2 regions of the Priestia flexa genome follow, and region 1 is predicted to be linked to the other one. Evidence: predicted binding sites of a transcription regulator. Region 1 holds the regulator's gene; the other holds the start of a gene.
What was found. Region 1 encodes LexA, which represses DNA repair genes until DNA is damaged. Its sites were predicted from a motif close to CGAACATATGTTCG; they were not measured.
Positions count from the first base shown of each region.

Region 2: a site for LexA is predicted at 3,052-3,065, ahead of uvrB (excinuclease ABC subunit UvrB). Genes of this name have one in related genera too.

Region 1 is NZ_CP090431.1:2,505,884-2,513,875, forward strand. Features, by position in the region: gene tkt (transketolase) at 1-1,431, opposite strand, end outside; gene LZP85_RS12935 (DUF896 domain-containing protein) at 1,612-1,842, opposite strand; gene LZP85_RS12940 (YneB family resolvase-like protein) at 1,904-2,575, opposite strand; gene yneA (cell division suppressor protein YneA) at 2,651-2,986, opposite strand; gene lexA (transcriptional repressor LexA) at 3,132-3,752, shown strand; gene LZP85_RS12955 (magnesium transporter CorA family protein) at 3,859-5,304, shown strand; gene LZP85_RS12960 (GH25 family lysozyme) at 5,326-6,282, opposite strand; gene LZP85_RS12965 (CPBP family intramembrane glutamic endopeptidase) at 6,426-7,109, shown strand; gene LZP85_RS12970 (hypothetical protein) at 7,174-7,746, opposite strand; gene LZP85_RS12975 (hypothetical protein) at 7,870-7,992, opposite strand, start outside.
Region 2 is NZ_CP090431.1:3,505,755-3,513,746, forward strand. Features, by position in the region: gene uvrA (excinuclease ABC subunit UvrA) at 1-1,008, opposite strand, end outside; gene uvrB (excinuclease ABC subunit UvrB) at 1,016-2,995, opposite strand; gene LZP85_RS18095 (sigma-54 interaction domain-containing protein) at 3,286-4,935, shown strand; gene putP (sodium/proline symporter PutP) at 5,265-6,728, opposite strand; gene pruA (L-glutamate gamma-semialdehyde dehydrogenase) at 6,850-7,992, opposite strand, start outside.

The DNA.
Region 1 (7,992 bases):
GATTGGCTCATGTGTTGGACCATCTTCACCAACTGCAATACTGTCATGCGTAAATACATACGTAACAGGTAGCTTCATTAATGCTGCTAGACGAATTGCTGGACGTAGGTAATCAGAGAATACGAAGAACGTACCGCCGAATACTTTTACACCACCATGAAGAGCCATACCGTTAAGCGCTGCGCCCATTGCAAATTCACGAACACCAAACCAGATGTTGCGTCCACTGTAATCTTTTGCAGTAAAGTCTTCTGCACCTTTGATCATTGTTTTGTTTGAACCAGCAAGGTCTGCTGAACCACCAAAGAATTGAGGAACAGCTTGTGCTACTGCGTTTAATACTTCACCTGATGAAGCACGAGTTGCTAAGCTTGAACCAGTTTCATATACAGGTAATTGTTGTTCCCAACCTTCTGGAAGTTTACCTTGTACAGCTAATTCAAATTGAGCTGCTAGCTCAGGATGTTTTTCTTTATACTGAGCAAAAACGTCGTTCCATTCTTTTTCTTTCTTTGCACCTTCATCAGCAATCGTTGCTTTAAAGTGTGCATAAACTTCTTCTGGCACATAGAAATCTTCTTCAAACGTCCAGCTATACGCTTCTTTTGTTAATTTTGTTTCATCTGCACCTAGTGGCGCACCGTGAACACCTGATGTTCCCGCATGGTTTGGAGAACCATAACCAATTGTTGTTTTTACTTCAATTAAAGTTGGACGAGAAAGATCTTCTTTAGCTGCTTCGATTGCACTTGAAAGCTCTGCTAAGTCATTTCCATCTTCTACGCGAATTACTTGCCATCCGTAAGCTTTGAAACGATCTTCTACGTTTTCAGAGAATGAACGGTCTAAATCTCCGTCTAATGAGATGTCGTTTGAATCATAAAGCACGACAAGGCGACCTAATTTTAAGTGCGCTGCTAGTGAAGCTGCTTCAGCTGATACACCTTCCATTAAGTCTCCGTCACCACAAATACCGTATGTAAAGTGATCAACGATTTCAAGTCCCTCTTTATTATATGTTTCGGCTAAATGACGCTCAGCCATCGCTTTACCAACTGCCATTGCAATTCCTTGTCCTAATGGACCAGTTGTTGCATCAACACCTGCTGTGTGACCATACTCTGGATGACCTGGTGTTTTACTTCCCCATTGACGGAAGTTTTTTAAATCGTCAATTGATAGGTCATAGCCTGCTAAGTGTAATAAGCTATATAGAAGTGCTGAACCATGTCCTGCTGATAAAACAAAGCGATCACGGTTAAACCAATCTGGATTTGATGGGTTAATATTCATAAACTTTGTCCATAGCGTGTACGCCATTGGAGCTGCTCCCATTGGCATACCTGGGTGACCTGAATTTGCTTTTTCAATAGCATCAATTGATAAAGTACGAATTGTTGCAATTGAAAGATCTTCAATACGTTGTGTCATAACTCTTCATTCCTTTCAAAACTATGTATATATGTAATCATACTAATGATTAACGATTTTGTACAATATTTGATTCGTTTTTTTTCGTACTTTTACATTTTTCGTTTCCAAACGCAAAAATATACAAAAAAACTAGAGAAACTCATTTCCCTAGTTTTTGCACCACAGCAAACCATCGCCTTAGTGTAGACGCTTCTTTTTGCTATCTTTCAGTTTTTTAGGGGTTACGTCATTCCCTTTTTCATCAACAACTTTAATCGTATGAAGGTGATTTGTCATTGATTGACGGAACGTTTGTAAATATTCTTTACGAAGCTCTTGCTGTTCTTGTGCTTCAGCTTCTGTTAAACCTTCCGCCTTTGATTTTTTAGATAGTTGATTGATTCGTGCCATTTTATCTTTAGACAACATTTTGTCAGAACTCCTCGCTTTTTAATACAGTTTAAACCATAATACAATACTACACATCTTACTAAATCTCTTGTTTTTTAGCAAGAAGCTCGCCTTGGTCGTCGCAGTACTCCTGATAGCGACGGTGTACAGTTGCTTTTGATACCTTATAACCAAAGCCTTTTAGCGTGACAGCAATTTCTGCAAATGTTAAGCCATTATTACGTAGTTGTACAATTTCTTCTATGGGAACTTCCTTTCGTTCTCTACCTGAGTTTACATGCTGGTTTTTTAAATTATGCTCCGGGTGATACCCATTGGCAACTGCTCTTTTCATACCTCGTTTAATTTTTGCATTATGTAATTTTCTTTGATGTTCTTCCACCAAGCTAATGATGTTTAACAACATGGAATCAGCTTCTGATAGCTGTAGCTGTCCCTGATGACTAATCGTGTAAATTGCTACTTTCTCTTTATTTAACGCGTGTAGTAAAGCAATCCTTGCATTTCCACGCCCCAGTCGTGTTTCATCCTGAATAAGCAGGGTAGAAACGTCTTCTGCTTTTAATAATTCTAAGACTTCTAATATTCCTTCTCGGTCAACTTCATAGCCGCTCGCTTTTTCAGAAATAACTTCACAAACTGTAAAATTATGCATCTTAGCAAGTTGCATTAACTCTTCTTCCTGCCTCTTTAACGATGTCTCTTGGGCTTCTTTATCCGTACTTACTCGACAATAGATAACTGCTTTCATCTTTCTAGCTCCCTTTCTTCATTTCCAAACACTAAAACCCCTACCATCGTTCAGTAGAGGACTCGTAGCTCTAGTTCACTTATCAAAAGCAATCTGATGATCACTTGCTAAATCAGATTTCAATACCGGAATATATAACTGATCTCCCGGAGAAAGCGACTGTGTAGATGGAACAGTTAGCTCATTCATATTTTGGACCCATTCTACAAATTCATTTGGTGATAAATTATGATGCTTACTATATTCTTGAGATAATTCCCAAATAGTGTCACCCTTTGCAATAGTAACAGTTGTGTATTTTTCTAACTCCACTCTATCTGCTCCTAATAGCAACGTCAAGACATATGTAAGTGCGGCGATAACCACAAAAAAGGTAGTATAATGTTTAATAGATTCTATTAATGGTCTCATTTCAAATCCCCCTAAGAATATATGTTCTCATTTTATTGCGAACATCCGTTTCTGTCAATGGGTTTTTTTCGAACTTATGTTTGTATATTATATATAGCCATGATATAATTTATAGCAAAGAATAGCTAAAAATGAGGTGAAATGTATGAAGCTATCAAAACGTCAACAAGAAATACTAGATTTCATTAAGCATGAAGTGAAATTAAAAGGATATCCCCCATCTGTTCGCGAAATTGGTGAAGCAGTTGGTTTAGCATCTAGTTCAACAGTTCACGGGCACTTAGCTCGTTTAGAAAGTAAAGGTCTAATTCGTAGAGACCCCACAAAACCAAGAGCAATTGAAGTTCTTCAAGCAGAGGCCGATGTAAGCATTCCACAAAGTGCAGTTATAAATGTTCCTGTTATCGGTAAAGTTACGGCAGGCTTTCCAATTACTGCAATTGAAAATGTAGAAGAATACTTTCCGTTACCTGACAAGTACGCCTCTCCAGATGAGCAAGTATTTATGTTAGAAATTATGGGAGAAAGTATGATTGAAGCCGGTATACTAGATGGAGATATGGTCATTGTTCGCCAACAGCAAACAGCTAATAACGGCGATATTGTTGTAGCAATGACGGAAGACAACGAAGCAACTGTCAAACGTTTCTTTAAAGAAGATAATTTCGTTCGCTTACAGCCAGAAAACTCCACAATGGCACCTATTATCTTACGTCATGTAACTATTTTAGGAAAAGTCATTGGAGTATATCGCTCCATTCATTAAGAAAAACCAGCTGGAACCCAGCTGGTTTTTTATGTTTTTTTTTGGTCAAATATAGGTATATTACTTAAAGAGCAATAATGAAAAGCATAAGGGAGGGAATTTCTCAGTGGATAAGTGGCAAGCAATGAACTCTCCTTTTCAAGATATTACACCGAATCGTGCAATGAACATGTTCTTGTTTCCTTTTTCTTTTAACCGAAAAGAGAAAAAAGATTTAGTTTCAGCTCTTTATGAGCATGAATTTGACTTTTTTTCTCTAGAGAATACAGATTTAGAAAAGAAATTTTATAGCAAAGACTATTTTGTTTCCCACGCTAGCCTTGATCAATACTTTCTTCCTTATATCGAATGTATTCTCTTTCCTCAATCACCAAAAGAAACAGGGCTCATTCGATTTTCAAAAAAGGTGAATCAAGAAATTACATTTGAAACAAAAGCGTCAACAATTCTAAGTGAAGTTTTGTCTATTGATATTTTTTTATGCCCATTTGAAATCGGTGTAATGACGATTCGTATCGAAGTAAAGGGAAACCATTATTCGTACGATGACGTCATTGAGTTTATGAATCAGTTTCGCGTATTAGAGCCTAAATTAGCTGAAGAGCACGGAGCGACCATTACATACGAAAATAAAACCTATGATAAAGTACAAGATTATATTTTTTCAAACTTAACACCGTTTCTAAAGCCTTACATTGAGCAAGAAACACAGCACAGCAAACATTTTGGAAGCCTGCCTTATTTTATTGATGAACGGATGTACGTACTAAGTTACGTAACCGTCAACAATGAACAGCCTATTAGCAGTGGCACCTTATTTCGAACTGGACAACTGAACAGCTATGATACTGGCGGTAAACCATTTATTTCAGCTAGAAACCAAGAATATATTGATGAATACAATGATCAACACGTCTACAAGCGATGGACGCCCGAAACATACTATGTTGTAACAGACCACGTTTTTTCTTGTATTTCACATTCAGCCGATGAAGAGACGAATCAAATGTTAATGAATCACCTATTTGGTCAGCACTACTATAATCTATTTTTACATTTCTTTTATAAAATTGTACTGTTGAAACTATCTTATCAATATTCGCAGCTTACATTTGAAAAAGACCAAAACGCTATTGAGCGACTCATCCGCTCTATCACACTCTTTTCAGGTAAGTACTTGTTTTTAGAAATCAGTTCTCGAACGGAAGGACAAGAATTTTCTAGACTTTTCAAAAAGACCTTTCACATTGATTCACTCTACCAAGAAGTGAAGGAAACACTTGGGACTTTATATCAAAATCAAGAAAAAATTGCAGGGAAACGTCATAATTACCTACTGTTGATTTTGACCATCTATACTGTGCTATCCGGTATTTACGGAATGAATTTAGTTATTGAAAGCTGGAATAAAAACCTAAACTGGAGCGCAATAAAAGATTATTCATTGTTTGAGTACATCGCCTTTATCGTTGCTTTGTCAGGAATTACAATTAGCATTAGCCTAGGAATAAATGCTTTATATAAACTAATTAAAGACCGTCTTCAAAAATAACGAGCATAGGTTCTATGCTCGTTATTTTCCTTTCATCACTTCTTCTAATTTTAATCGAACGTTCGGTCCGTAAATTCCATCCACTTCTTTTGGCAAATAGACTTTTTGAAAGCGAGCAACAGCATTAGCTGTATTGGCTCCATAAATTCCGTCTATTCCATGATTAGGAGCGAACTTATTGGGATAAAAGTAAACGGAAGCAAGCGCTTTTTGGAGTACAAACACTTCTTCTCCTCTCGCTCCCTTTTTTAACATGCCTTTAGGTAGAGACGGATTAGAACTTTTCACAAATTGACTTTTCATTTGTTGAAAAGACGTTTTTACGGTACTTAGTAAGCTTGGCTTCGACTCCTTGACATACTGAAAAAAAGCAGCGTTCATTTCATTTAAATCGACATATGTTGAAATCCCGTCAACTTTCCCCTGATCGGTAAATTGAAACATGGTCCACTCTGACCAAGTAAATAGGTTTCCCGGGCAATCAAATCCTTCCGTTCGGTTACTGCTACTATAGCGAGCAATCCAAAGAGGATAATAGGAAAGCTCCTTTGTGAAGTATGTTTTAGCAAAGTGATACCCACTATATAACAAAGGCTGTACACCAGTATTTTTCTCCATTTCTTCTAGCCACGTTCGGCCAAACCTAGAGACAAACTCAGCATTTTTCCCTTTATTTACTTCTAAATCTAAGCATGGGGGAAAATCAAACTTCATTGACTGCAGCTGCTGCAAAAAGAAAGCCACTTCCTGTTTAGGGTCGTTGGTACAGTGTGCATAGTGATAAAAGCCGACAAGCAAACCCACTCGCTTAGCTTCAACATAATTCTCATATACCCTTGGATCTGTAAATGTTTTTCCTTCTGTTAACTTAATATATGCACCTTGCACTCCTGCTCGAGCCACTCGTTCCCAATCAATTTCCCCTTGATGATGAGATACATCAATAATTAATGGATTATGTACACTACGATTTTGCATATCATCACACTCCTATGCTTTTGTATTACCCTAGCAGAAAAAAACATCCATGCAAAGCAATAACCTCACCCAAAATTAAAAAAGGATATTTTCCATATACAGCTAATATACATAAAGACATCCATTATTTAGGAGTTGAAGAAATGAATTGGAATAAGCGTATATGGAGTCGGAGAGAACTAACGCTATTGTTAGGTCTTGTGTTTATTGTTATACCTGTTTTAATTGAATACCTTTTCAAAAAAAAGCTGAACGCTATTTTACAAAATGATTTATATGCTGGTACATTAACAGGATTGCTGATGGCCATCCTTTTCACATTAGGCGTTTACGTAGTAGCCTTAAAGCCCAACCACCTTTCTTGGAAAGAAGTAGGCCTAAAAGCGTTCCCTCCAAGAGCTTGGATAAGTATTGTTTGGCTAACTCTTCTATTAATTATTATAAGTATCATGGCCGTTCTAGCAATGGAGCTGCTGGGTATTGGTACAAGTAACAAAAAAACTGAAAGCCTTCAATCACGTTTAACCGTTATGAATTTCATGATTGGTTTTATATCAGCTAGCATTGTCTCTCCTGTTTATGAAGAAATTTTTTATCGAGGTTTTTTATATCGCTGGTTTCGAAGATGGGGCGTGCTCCCTGCTACTCTTATCAGTTCGGTATTGTTTACGCTGGCTCATTTGCCAACCTACAATACATTGCTAGTTAATTTTATATCTGGCGGTATTCTATGCTGGGTTTATGAAAAAACAGGTTCTGTGGTACCTGGAATGATTATCCACGGCGTTTTTAACGGAATTGCGATTACGCTGGCAGCTTTGGCTTAAAAGTTGGTAAAACTTGTACCTCTTAAATAAAAAAGAATGTTGAGTACTCAACATTCTTTTTTATTTAATCTATAGCTTGCTCTTTGTTTTGGATCTTTAACAGCCATTTTGTAAGCCAATAAGCAAAGTAAACAACACCTAAGTCAATTAAAAACACGTAGAATAAATTCATACTCTTACGCGCTTCAATTAACCCTACACTTTTCTCTAACGGTGCTAAACCAAAAGCAAAGAGCGCGCTTAGTACAATGGTATAAATATAAAAGTTTTTATTATGGTTTGTACAATATTGATAGAGAAGTAAAAAGCCAACTGGAAGTACAGAAGCGGTGATGTTAGATGCGTTTGGTAATATCGGAATTAGAAAATACGTATGTATAAGATGGTTACTACGCCCAAGCGCAATATCAATATAAGTCCATAGGATATGCACCGTGTACCCAAAGAAAAAGAGCTCAAATATGCGCTTTCTATCTACTGTAAAGCAAAGTAACACAAGCGGTAATACTGCTAATGCTAAAACAGTCCAAAACTGCCAGTTTCCAAAGTCTGAATACTGCTTCCAATAATCATAAAATAAACGATTTAATTTATCTTGGGTTTTATGAATCGTTTGCCAATACTGTTCCTCACTCATGAAAATCCCCCTCTATAGAATGTACACTTATCTATGCCCTCTTTTTTTGTTTTTATGTGGGGATATTGAAGATAAAGAGTTGTTTAGTGACATTTGATTGTTTAAAACATATTTTTTGATAATTTAATACTTCACAATTGTTGTAATCCCATACGGTGTAAGAAAATTACGGTGACTTAGTTCTTCAACCCACTTTTTTTCATTCAAGTGATACACCCCTGTTTGATTTTCATAAGTCAAGCTACC
Region 2 (7,992 bases), 1.0 Mb from region 1:
TACCGGCACGTCCATATCGATGCTATAATGAGCGCAAACTGCTTCTAGCATTTGCGGATAGTACTGAGAACTTGTTGGAGCCCATGGAGCAATAGCATTTTCTCGTAATGTTAACGTATCATCCGGAATCACCAGTTCATGGTCAACTTTAAGCTTCATTCCTAGTCCATCACATGCTGTACAAGCACCATAAGGACTGTTGAATGAAAACATTCTCGGTTCAAGCTCTCCAATTGAAAAACCACATTTTGGACATGCATGATGCTCACTAAATAAAAGCTCTTCTTCACCAATGATGTCGATAATAACCTTTCCATCACCGAGTTTTAGAGCCGTTTCTAGGGAGTCAGATAAACGAGACTGTACGCCTTCTTTTACCACGATTCGATCGATAACCACTTCAATCGAATGTTTTTTATTTTTGTCTAGCTCAATTTCCTCTGTTACTTCGCGCATTTCTCCATCTACGCGCACACGCACGTATCCTTGCTTTTTAATATCTTCTAAGGCTTTTACATGCGCACCTTTTCGCCCAGACACAACGGGAGCCAGCACTTGTAATTTTGTACGCTCTTTGTACTCTAAAATACGGTCCACCATCTGCTCAATGGTCTGAGATGTAATTTCAATCCCGTGGTTTGGACAAGTCGGTCTCCCTACACGCGCAAACAGCAAGCGTAAATAATCATAAATTTCCGTAACGGTTCCTACAGTTGAACGAGGGTTGCGGCTCGTTGTTTTTTGATCGATTGAGATAGCCGGGGACAAACCTTCAATGGAATCCACGTCCGGCTTGTCCATCTGACCAAGGAACTGCCGAGCATACGCTGATAATGACTCCACGTAACGTCTCTGACCTTCTGCATAAATCGTATCAAAAGCAAGCGATGATTTACCAGAACCTGATAAGCCCGTTAGTACGACCAGCTTATCACGTGGAATTTCAATATCGATATTTTTTAAATTATGAGCGCGCGCTCCCTTTATTACGATTTTCTCCATGGCCATCTTGCTATCACCCTTCTGCTTTTAATTCTAAAAGAAGATCACGAAGCTCAGCTGCTCGTTCAAAGTTAAGAGCTTTTGCTGCTTCCTTCATTTCTTCTTCCATTTCTTGAATTACTTTTTGCTTTTCTTTTCCAGTCATTTTATCAAACGCAGGTGCTTGATCGTAGCTTTCAGTATCCTCAGCTACAATTGTTGCTCGGATTGCACCTCGAACTTCTTTTTGAATTGTCTGCGGCGTAATGCCGTGTTTTTCATTGTATGCTTCTTGAATGCTGCGACGACGATTCGTTTCACTAATCGCAATTTCCATCGAGTTAGTGATGCGATTTGCGTACATAATAACGTGACCATTAGCGTTACGAGCCGCTCGACCAATTGTTTGGATAAGTGAACGCTCTGATCGTAGAAATCCTTCTTTATCTGCATCTAATATCGTGACAAGTGACACTTCAGGAATGTCGAGTCCTTCCCTTAGAAGGTTAATTCCAACTAAAACGTCAAATTTACCAAGACGCAAATCACGAATAATTTCAATTCGCTCAAGCGTTTTAATTTCAGAATGCAAATACTGTACTTTAATGCCGATTTCTTTTAAATAATTCGTTAAGTCCTCTGACATTTTTTTCGTTAGCGTTGTAATGAGAACGCGCTCGTTTTTCGCAATTCGATCTTGAAGCTCTCCAATTAAATCATCAATCTGCCCTTCAATTGGTCTCACTTCAATATTTGGATCCAATAATCCCGTTGGTCGAATGATTTGTTCAATAACATCAGGCGCTTTTTCAAGTTCATAAGGCCCTGGCGTTGCCGAAACGTGAACAATTTGATGGATATGATCTTCAAATTCATCGAATTTCAACGGACGATTATCAAGCGCTGAAGGAAGACGAAAACCATGGTCAACAAGCACTTGTTTTCGCGCTTGGTCCCCGTTATACATTCCGCGAATTTGTGGAATAGTCACATGTGATTCATCGACTACAAGAAGAAAGTCTTCTGGGAAGAAATCTAGCAGCGTGTATGGTGTTGATCCTGGTGGACGTAGCGTTAAATGACGAGAGTAGTTTTCAATTCCGGAACAGAAACCCATCTCTCTCATCATTTCTAAATCATAGTTTGTGCGCTGTTCAAGGCGCTGAGCTTCTAATAATTTGCCTGCTTCTCGCATCTTTTCAAGCTGTTCTTGAAGCTCTTTTTCAATATTTTTAATCGCTACTTTCATCTTTTCTTCTCGAGTGACGAAGTGAGACGCCGGGAAGATGGCCACGTGTTCTCTATCGCTAAGGACTTCTCCGGTTAAAGCATCAACTTCTCGAATACGATCAATTTCATCTCCGAAGAACTCAATGCGAATGCAGCGCTCATCTCTTGATGCTGGGAAAATCTCCACCACATCTCCACGCACGCGAAATGTCCCGCGTTTAAAGTCGATGTCATTGCGTTCATACTGCACGTCCACAAGATCTCGAAGTAGCTGATTTCGCTCCTTTTCCATGCCGACACGAAGCGAAACAACCATTTCTTTATATTCTTCCGGTGAACCTAATCCATAAATACAAGATACGCTGGCAATAATGATAACGTCGTTTCTCTCAAACAACGAAGACGTTGCAGAGTGACGTAGCTTATCGATTTCGTCATTAATGCTTGCATCTTTTTCAATAAACGTATCGGTTTGTGGAACATAAGCTTCAGGCTGATAGTAGTCGTAATAGCTCACAAAGTATTCCACTGCGTTATCTGGAAAGAACTCTTTAAACTCGCTATATAGCTGCCCAGCCAACGTTTTATTATGAGCAATAATTAAGGTAGGCTTATTAACCTCCTTAATTACATTAGAAATCGTAAATGTCTTACCTGTTCCTGTTGCACCTAATAACACCTGCTGCTGTTTTCCTTCATGAATACCTTTGACAATTTTTTCAATTGCCTTAGGCTGATCCCCTTGAGGTTCATATGAGGATACTAGCTTAAATTGATCTGCCACAGAGAGGCCTCCATTTCATTAGTGTTAAAATTATAGCACTGTAATCCCTAAAAACACGAACTTATATTCGTATTTTATCATTTCTTTTTATATAATGGAACTGAATAGTATTGGACTGTTCAAATTTTCCTTATTTCTTCATCTCTCCTTTGTATACCCAGTCTGAGCAAATATATAATCCCATTGCGAATTAGCTGGAAAATCGGACAAAAGAAGCGCTTTGCGACCTTATAAAAAGTGTGATACATTTAATTAAAAGTAAGAATATGAAAGGGGTTTAGTACAATCCAATGAGCTCAATTAAAATAAACGACTCCTTTATTTTAACCAGTCCATCTACATCCATATCCCAAATAAAATCGGAACTTTCTAACTTTGAATATGTCATCGTTTTTGATAAGCATTATTATATCTTTCATACAAAAGAACAGTTTGCCCTCCAGAGTGCTTCGATGAGCATGCCTATTATTGATTGGATTCACAAAACCAACTGGTCTCCTTCTACTATCTCTACTTGGCTTGACCTCAAAACATCAAAGGTTAACTGGGAGCGCCCAGTTCTTATTCAAGCATATGAAACTAATTCTATTCACGGTGTACTTCACCCTTCTGACTGGATTCACTATCTACAAGCTGAAAATGAAGATGTTTTCTCTTATTTTGAAACATTAGGAGAGACGATTAACGACGCCGTAACCGTTGTTGACGATAAAGGGAAAGTAGTGCTATGGAATACCGCCGCTGAAAACACTTACAAAATTGCAAAACAAGCAATTGTTGGCGAGTTCATCAATACGTATTTCGATGATGAGTCCATTGTGCTACATAAAATCTTAAACGAAGGTCGACCGATTCGGGGAGCTTACCATAAGCCAAATAAAGAAACGCACGTGTTAGTGAATGCTTCTCCTATTGTAAAAGGCCATAAAGTTATTGGTGCAGTGGCAACTGAGCATGATATTACCAATATTATTCGACTGCACGAAGAAGTGGAACAAGACCCACTGATAGGAGATAAGAGCTTATTTTCTTCTATTATTGGCGAGAACTCTACCCTTGAAGAAGAAATTGAAATGGCTAAAAAAGTTTCGTCTACAAATATTCCTATTTTATTAACGGGTGAAGTAGGATCTGGAAAAGAGCTTCTTGCTCAAGCTATTCATTATGATAGCACAAGGCGAAACGAACCCTTTATTACGCTAAACTGCGCAACCATTCCTCCCGGCCTCATTGATATGGAGTTATTTGGATATCAACAAGGCGTGTTTTCACAGCCTACAACCGATAAAAGGCCTGGGAAATTAGAGCAAGCAGCAAACGGCACCTTATTTATTCAAGACGTTCACAAGATGCCTTTAGACGTTCAAATTAAACTGTGTGACTATCTCGAAAACGCCGCTTATTACATGACGGGAAGTAATGAGCAAGTTCAGGTTAATACAAGAATTATGGCTTCAACCTCTGTACTGTTAGAGAGCTTAATTGAACAAGGAGAGTTTTATGAAGGTCTCTATTATCAACTAACGGTCATTAATATTCATATTCCACCGTTAAAAGAGCGTCAGAATGAAATTCCAACGCTCATTACACAATTTATTGAAGAATTCAGCACAAAGCACGAAAAGGTAAAACCAACTCTTGATGAAGAAGTGGTTGAAACGCTTTGTCATCACGATTGGCCTGGTAATGTAAGAGAACTTCGAAATACCATTGAACGGTTAATTTTACTTAACGATTTGCCAACTATTACGGCACAGCACTTACCAGCTGAGTTAAAACGCCAAATCACTCTTCATGAACCCTTGAATGAAACCTCATCTGAAAAGCAGCTCATTCAAGATACGCTAAAAAGAACCTATGGTAATAAGAGCGCCGCAGCTGATTTATTAGGGATTTCAAGAGGAACATTGTATAACAAAATTAAAGAATATGGTTTGTAACGAAAAAGAGTTTGGGACATAACAAAATGATTGCTTCTAAAAGACGAACAATAGATGTTCCCATCTCTTTAGTTTGTCTCAACACGTTCGTTCCATTGCGCTACGGCCACTCGCTTTCCGCGGGGAGGAACCTGAGCTTCCTCGCTGCGCTGCGGGATCTCCGTTTTCCCTCTCTTTCCCGCAGGAGTCGAGTGTCCTACGCTCCATTCCACCCTGTTTCCAACATTGTTTTCACAATCAACAAAAAACCTGAGCGATTAAAAGTTATGAACTCTCAATCGTTCAGGTATAGTAAGGACTGAACTACTTATGTCTCAGTCTCTTTTTCGTTACGCTGATTGATTATATTCTTCAAACTCACTTTGCGTTTTCTCGTTCGGAGCAGGTGTTAATAAGCTTACTACTACAATTCCAACTAAGCTAATTAAGAAACCCGGAATCATTTCGTATAATAAATCCGATAATCCAGGGATTTTTGTCCATACAACAACCGTCACGGCACCAAGCACCATACCTGCTAGCGCTCCCCATTTGTTCATTCGCTTCCAATAAAGGCTCAATAAGATAACAGGGCCAAAAGCAGCTCCAAATCCAGCCCATGCATAGCCGACTAACGATAAGATTGTACCACTTTTATTAAATGCAATCATGACACCAATGATGGATACAAGAAGTACAAATCCACGTCCAATCAACATTAGTTCTTTATCACTTGCTGATCGGCGGAAAAATGTTTTGTACAAATCTTCTGTCAATGAGCTCGAAGTTACAAGAAGTTGTGATGAAATGGTACTCATTACGGCTGCTAATAATGCTGCTAATAAGAACCCTGTAATAATTGGGTGGAATAAAATTGTGCTTAACCCGATAAATACTGTTTCCGGGTCAGCAATTTCTAGACCTTGATTCGTGTAATAAGCTAAACCGACAAACCCTGTCAGCATGGCTCCAACGACTGAAACAAGCATCCAGCTCATTCCAATACGACGAGCAGGCTTGATTTCTTTTACAGATGAGATAGCCATAAATCGCACGATAATATGTGGTTGGCCAAAATAACCTAACCCCCAGGCAAACAGCGAGATGATACCTAAGAAGCTTGTGCCACTAAAAATATTGAATAAGTCCGTATCAATGTTTCGAACCTCACTCATTGCCGGACCAAATCCACCCATCTGTGTAAGAACTACAACTGGCACAAGGATTAAAGCAACAAACATTATAATTCCTTGAACGAAATCGGTCCAACTAACGGCTAAAAAGCCACCAAACAATGTATAAGCTACGACTACTCCAGCTACAACCCATAAGCCTATCTCGTAGTCTAGATTCAGCGTTGTTTCAAAAAGAACGCCTCCTGATACGATTCCTGATGAAACGTAAAAAGTAAAAAATAGAATAATAACAATAGCCGAAATCATACGTAGCATTTTGGAATCATCGTTAAAGCGATTTTCTAAAAACGCTGGAATGGTCATTGAATTATTAGCCACTTCTGTATACTTACGAAGACGAGGTGCAACAAACAGCCAGTTAGCATATGCACCTAACGTAAGCCCAATTACAATCCACGAAGCGCTTACCCCCTGAACAAACATAGCACCAGGCAACCCCATCATCAACCATCCACTCATATCTGAAGCTCCTGCACTTAAAGCCGTTACGCCTGGGCCTAGCGAGCGTCCTCCCAATACATAGTCTGATAGATTAGAAGTCCTTCGGTACGCATAATAACCAATTAACAACATACCGATCATGTATACCACAATGGAACTTAACAGCTGAATCTCCATCAAATCTCTCCTCTCAAATTTGCATAGAAATAATATACTAGATTTTAATTCAGAAGTAACCAAAAATTTTATGATAAAAAAATAATCAGAAAGGGCACAGTGCCCCTCTGATTAAATCCATTTAAATCTTTCTAGCTGTCATTTTCCCTTGTGTAAATAGAAGTAGATAGTCATAGCCACCCGCTTTAGAGTCCGTTCCTGACATATTGAAACCACCAAAAGGATGTACTCCTACCAACGCACCCGTACATTTTTTGTTAATGTACAAGTTTCCGCAGTGCATTTCATTTAGAGCAGTCGAAATACGATTCTCATCGCGAGAGAAGAATCCGCCCGTTAACCCGTAATCTGTATCGTTATAAATCTCAATTGCTTCTTTCCAGTCAGCTGCTTTTGCCATCGCAAGAACAGGCCCAAAGATTTCTTCTTTCATGATGCGTGCCTGCGGACTCACATCTCCAAATACAGTTGGTTCGATATAGAAGCCATTCCCTTCAGCCGGACCACCGCCTGTTAGAAGCGTTCCTTCACCTTTTCCAGTCTCAATATACGACAAGATTTTATTGTATGCTTTTTGATCAATTACTGGACCCACTGCATGATTTTCTTCCGGCAGTCCAATGCTAAGCTTTTTCGTACGTTCTACGACCTTTTCTACCACTTCATCATAAACAGATTCCACGATAATTGCACGAGAACCTGCTGAACACTTTTGTCCTTGGAAGCCGAATGCTGCTGCCACAATTCCATCAGCAGCTGCATCTAAATCAGCTGTTTCATCTACTACAATTCCATCTTTACCGCCCATTTCAGCAATAACACGCTTTAACCAAATCTGTCCAGACTGTACTTTAGACGCCCTTTCGTAAATACGACAACCAACTTCACGTGAACCCGTGAAGGAAACAAAGCGTGTTTTTGGGTGCTCAACCAAGTATTCGCCTACTTCAATACCGTCTCCTGGCACAAAGTTTAAGACTCCTTCCGGTAAGCCTACTTCTTTCATGAGCTCCACAAATTTAGCCGCAATAACCGGAGCTGAATCAGCTGGTTTTAAAATAACTGTGTTCCCCGATACAATTGCCGCTACGGTCGTTCCTGCCATAATTGCGAGTGGGAAATTAAATGGTGAGATGATTACCCCTACTCCAAGTGGAATATACGCCATTCGCGTCTTTTCACCATCTACAGGCGTTAATGGCTGATTAATGTGCGTCTCGCTAAGGCGAAGCATTTCTCTTGCATAAAACTCCATAAAATCAAT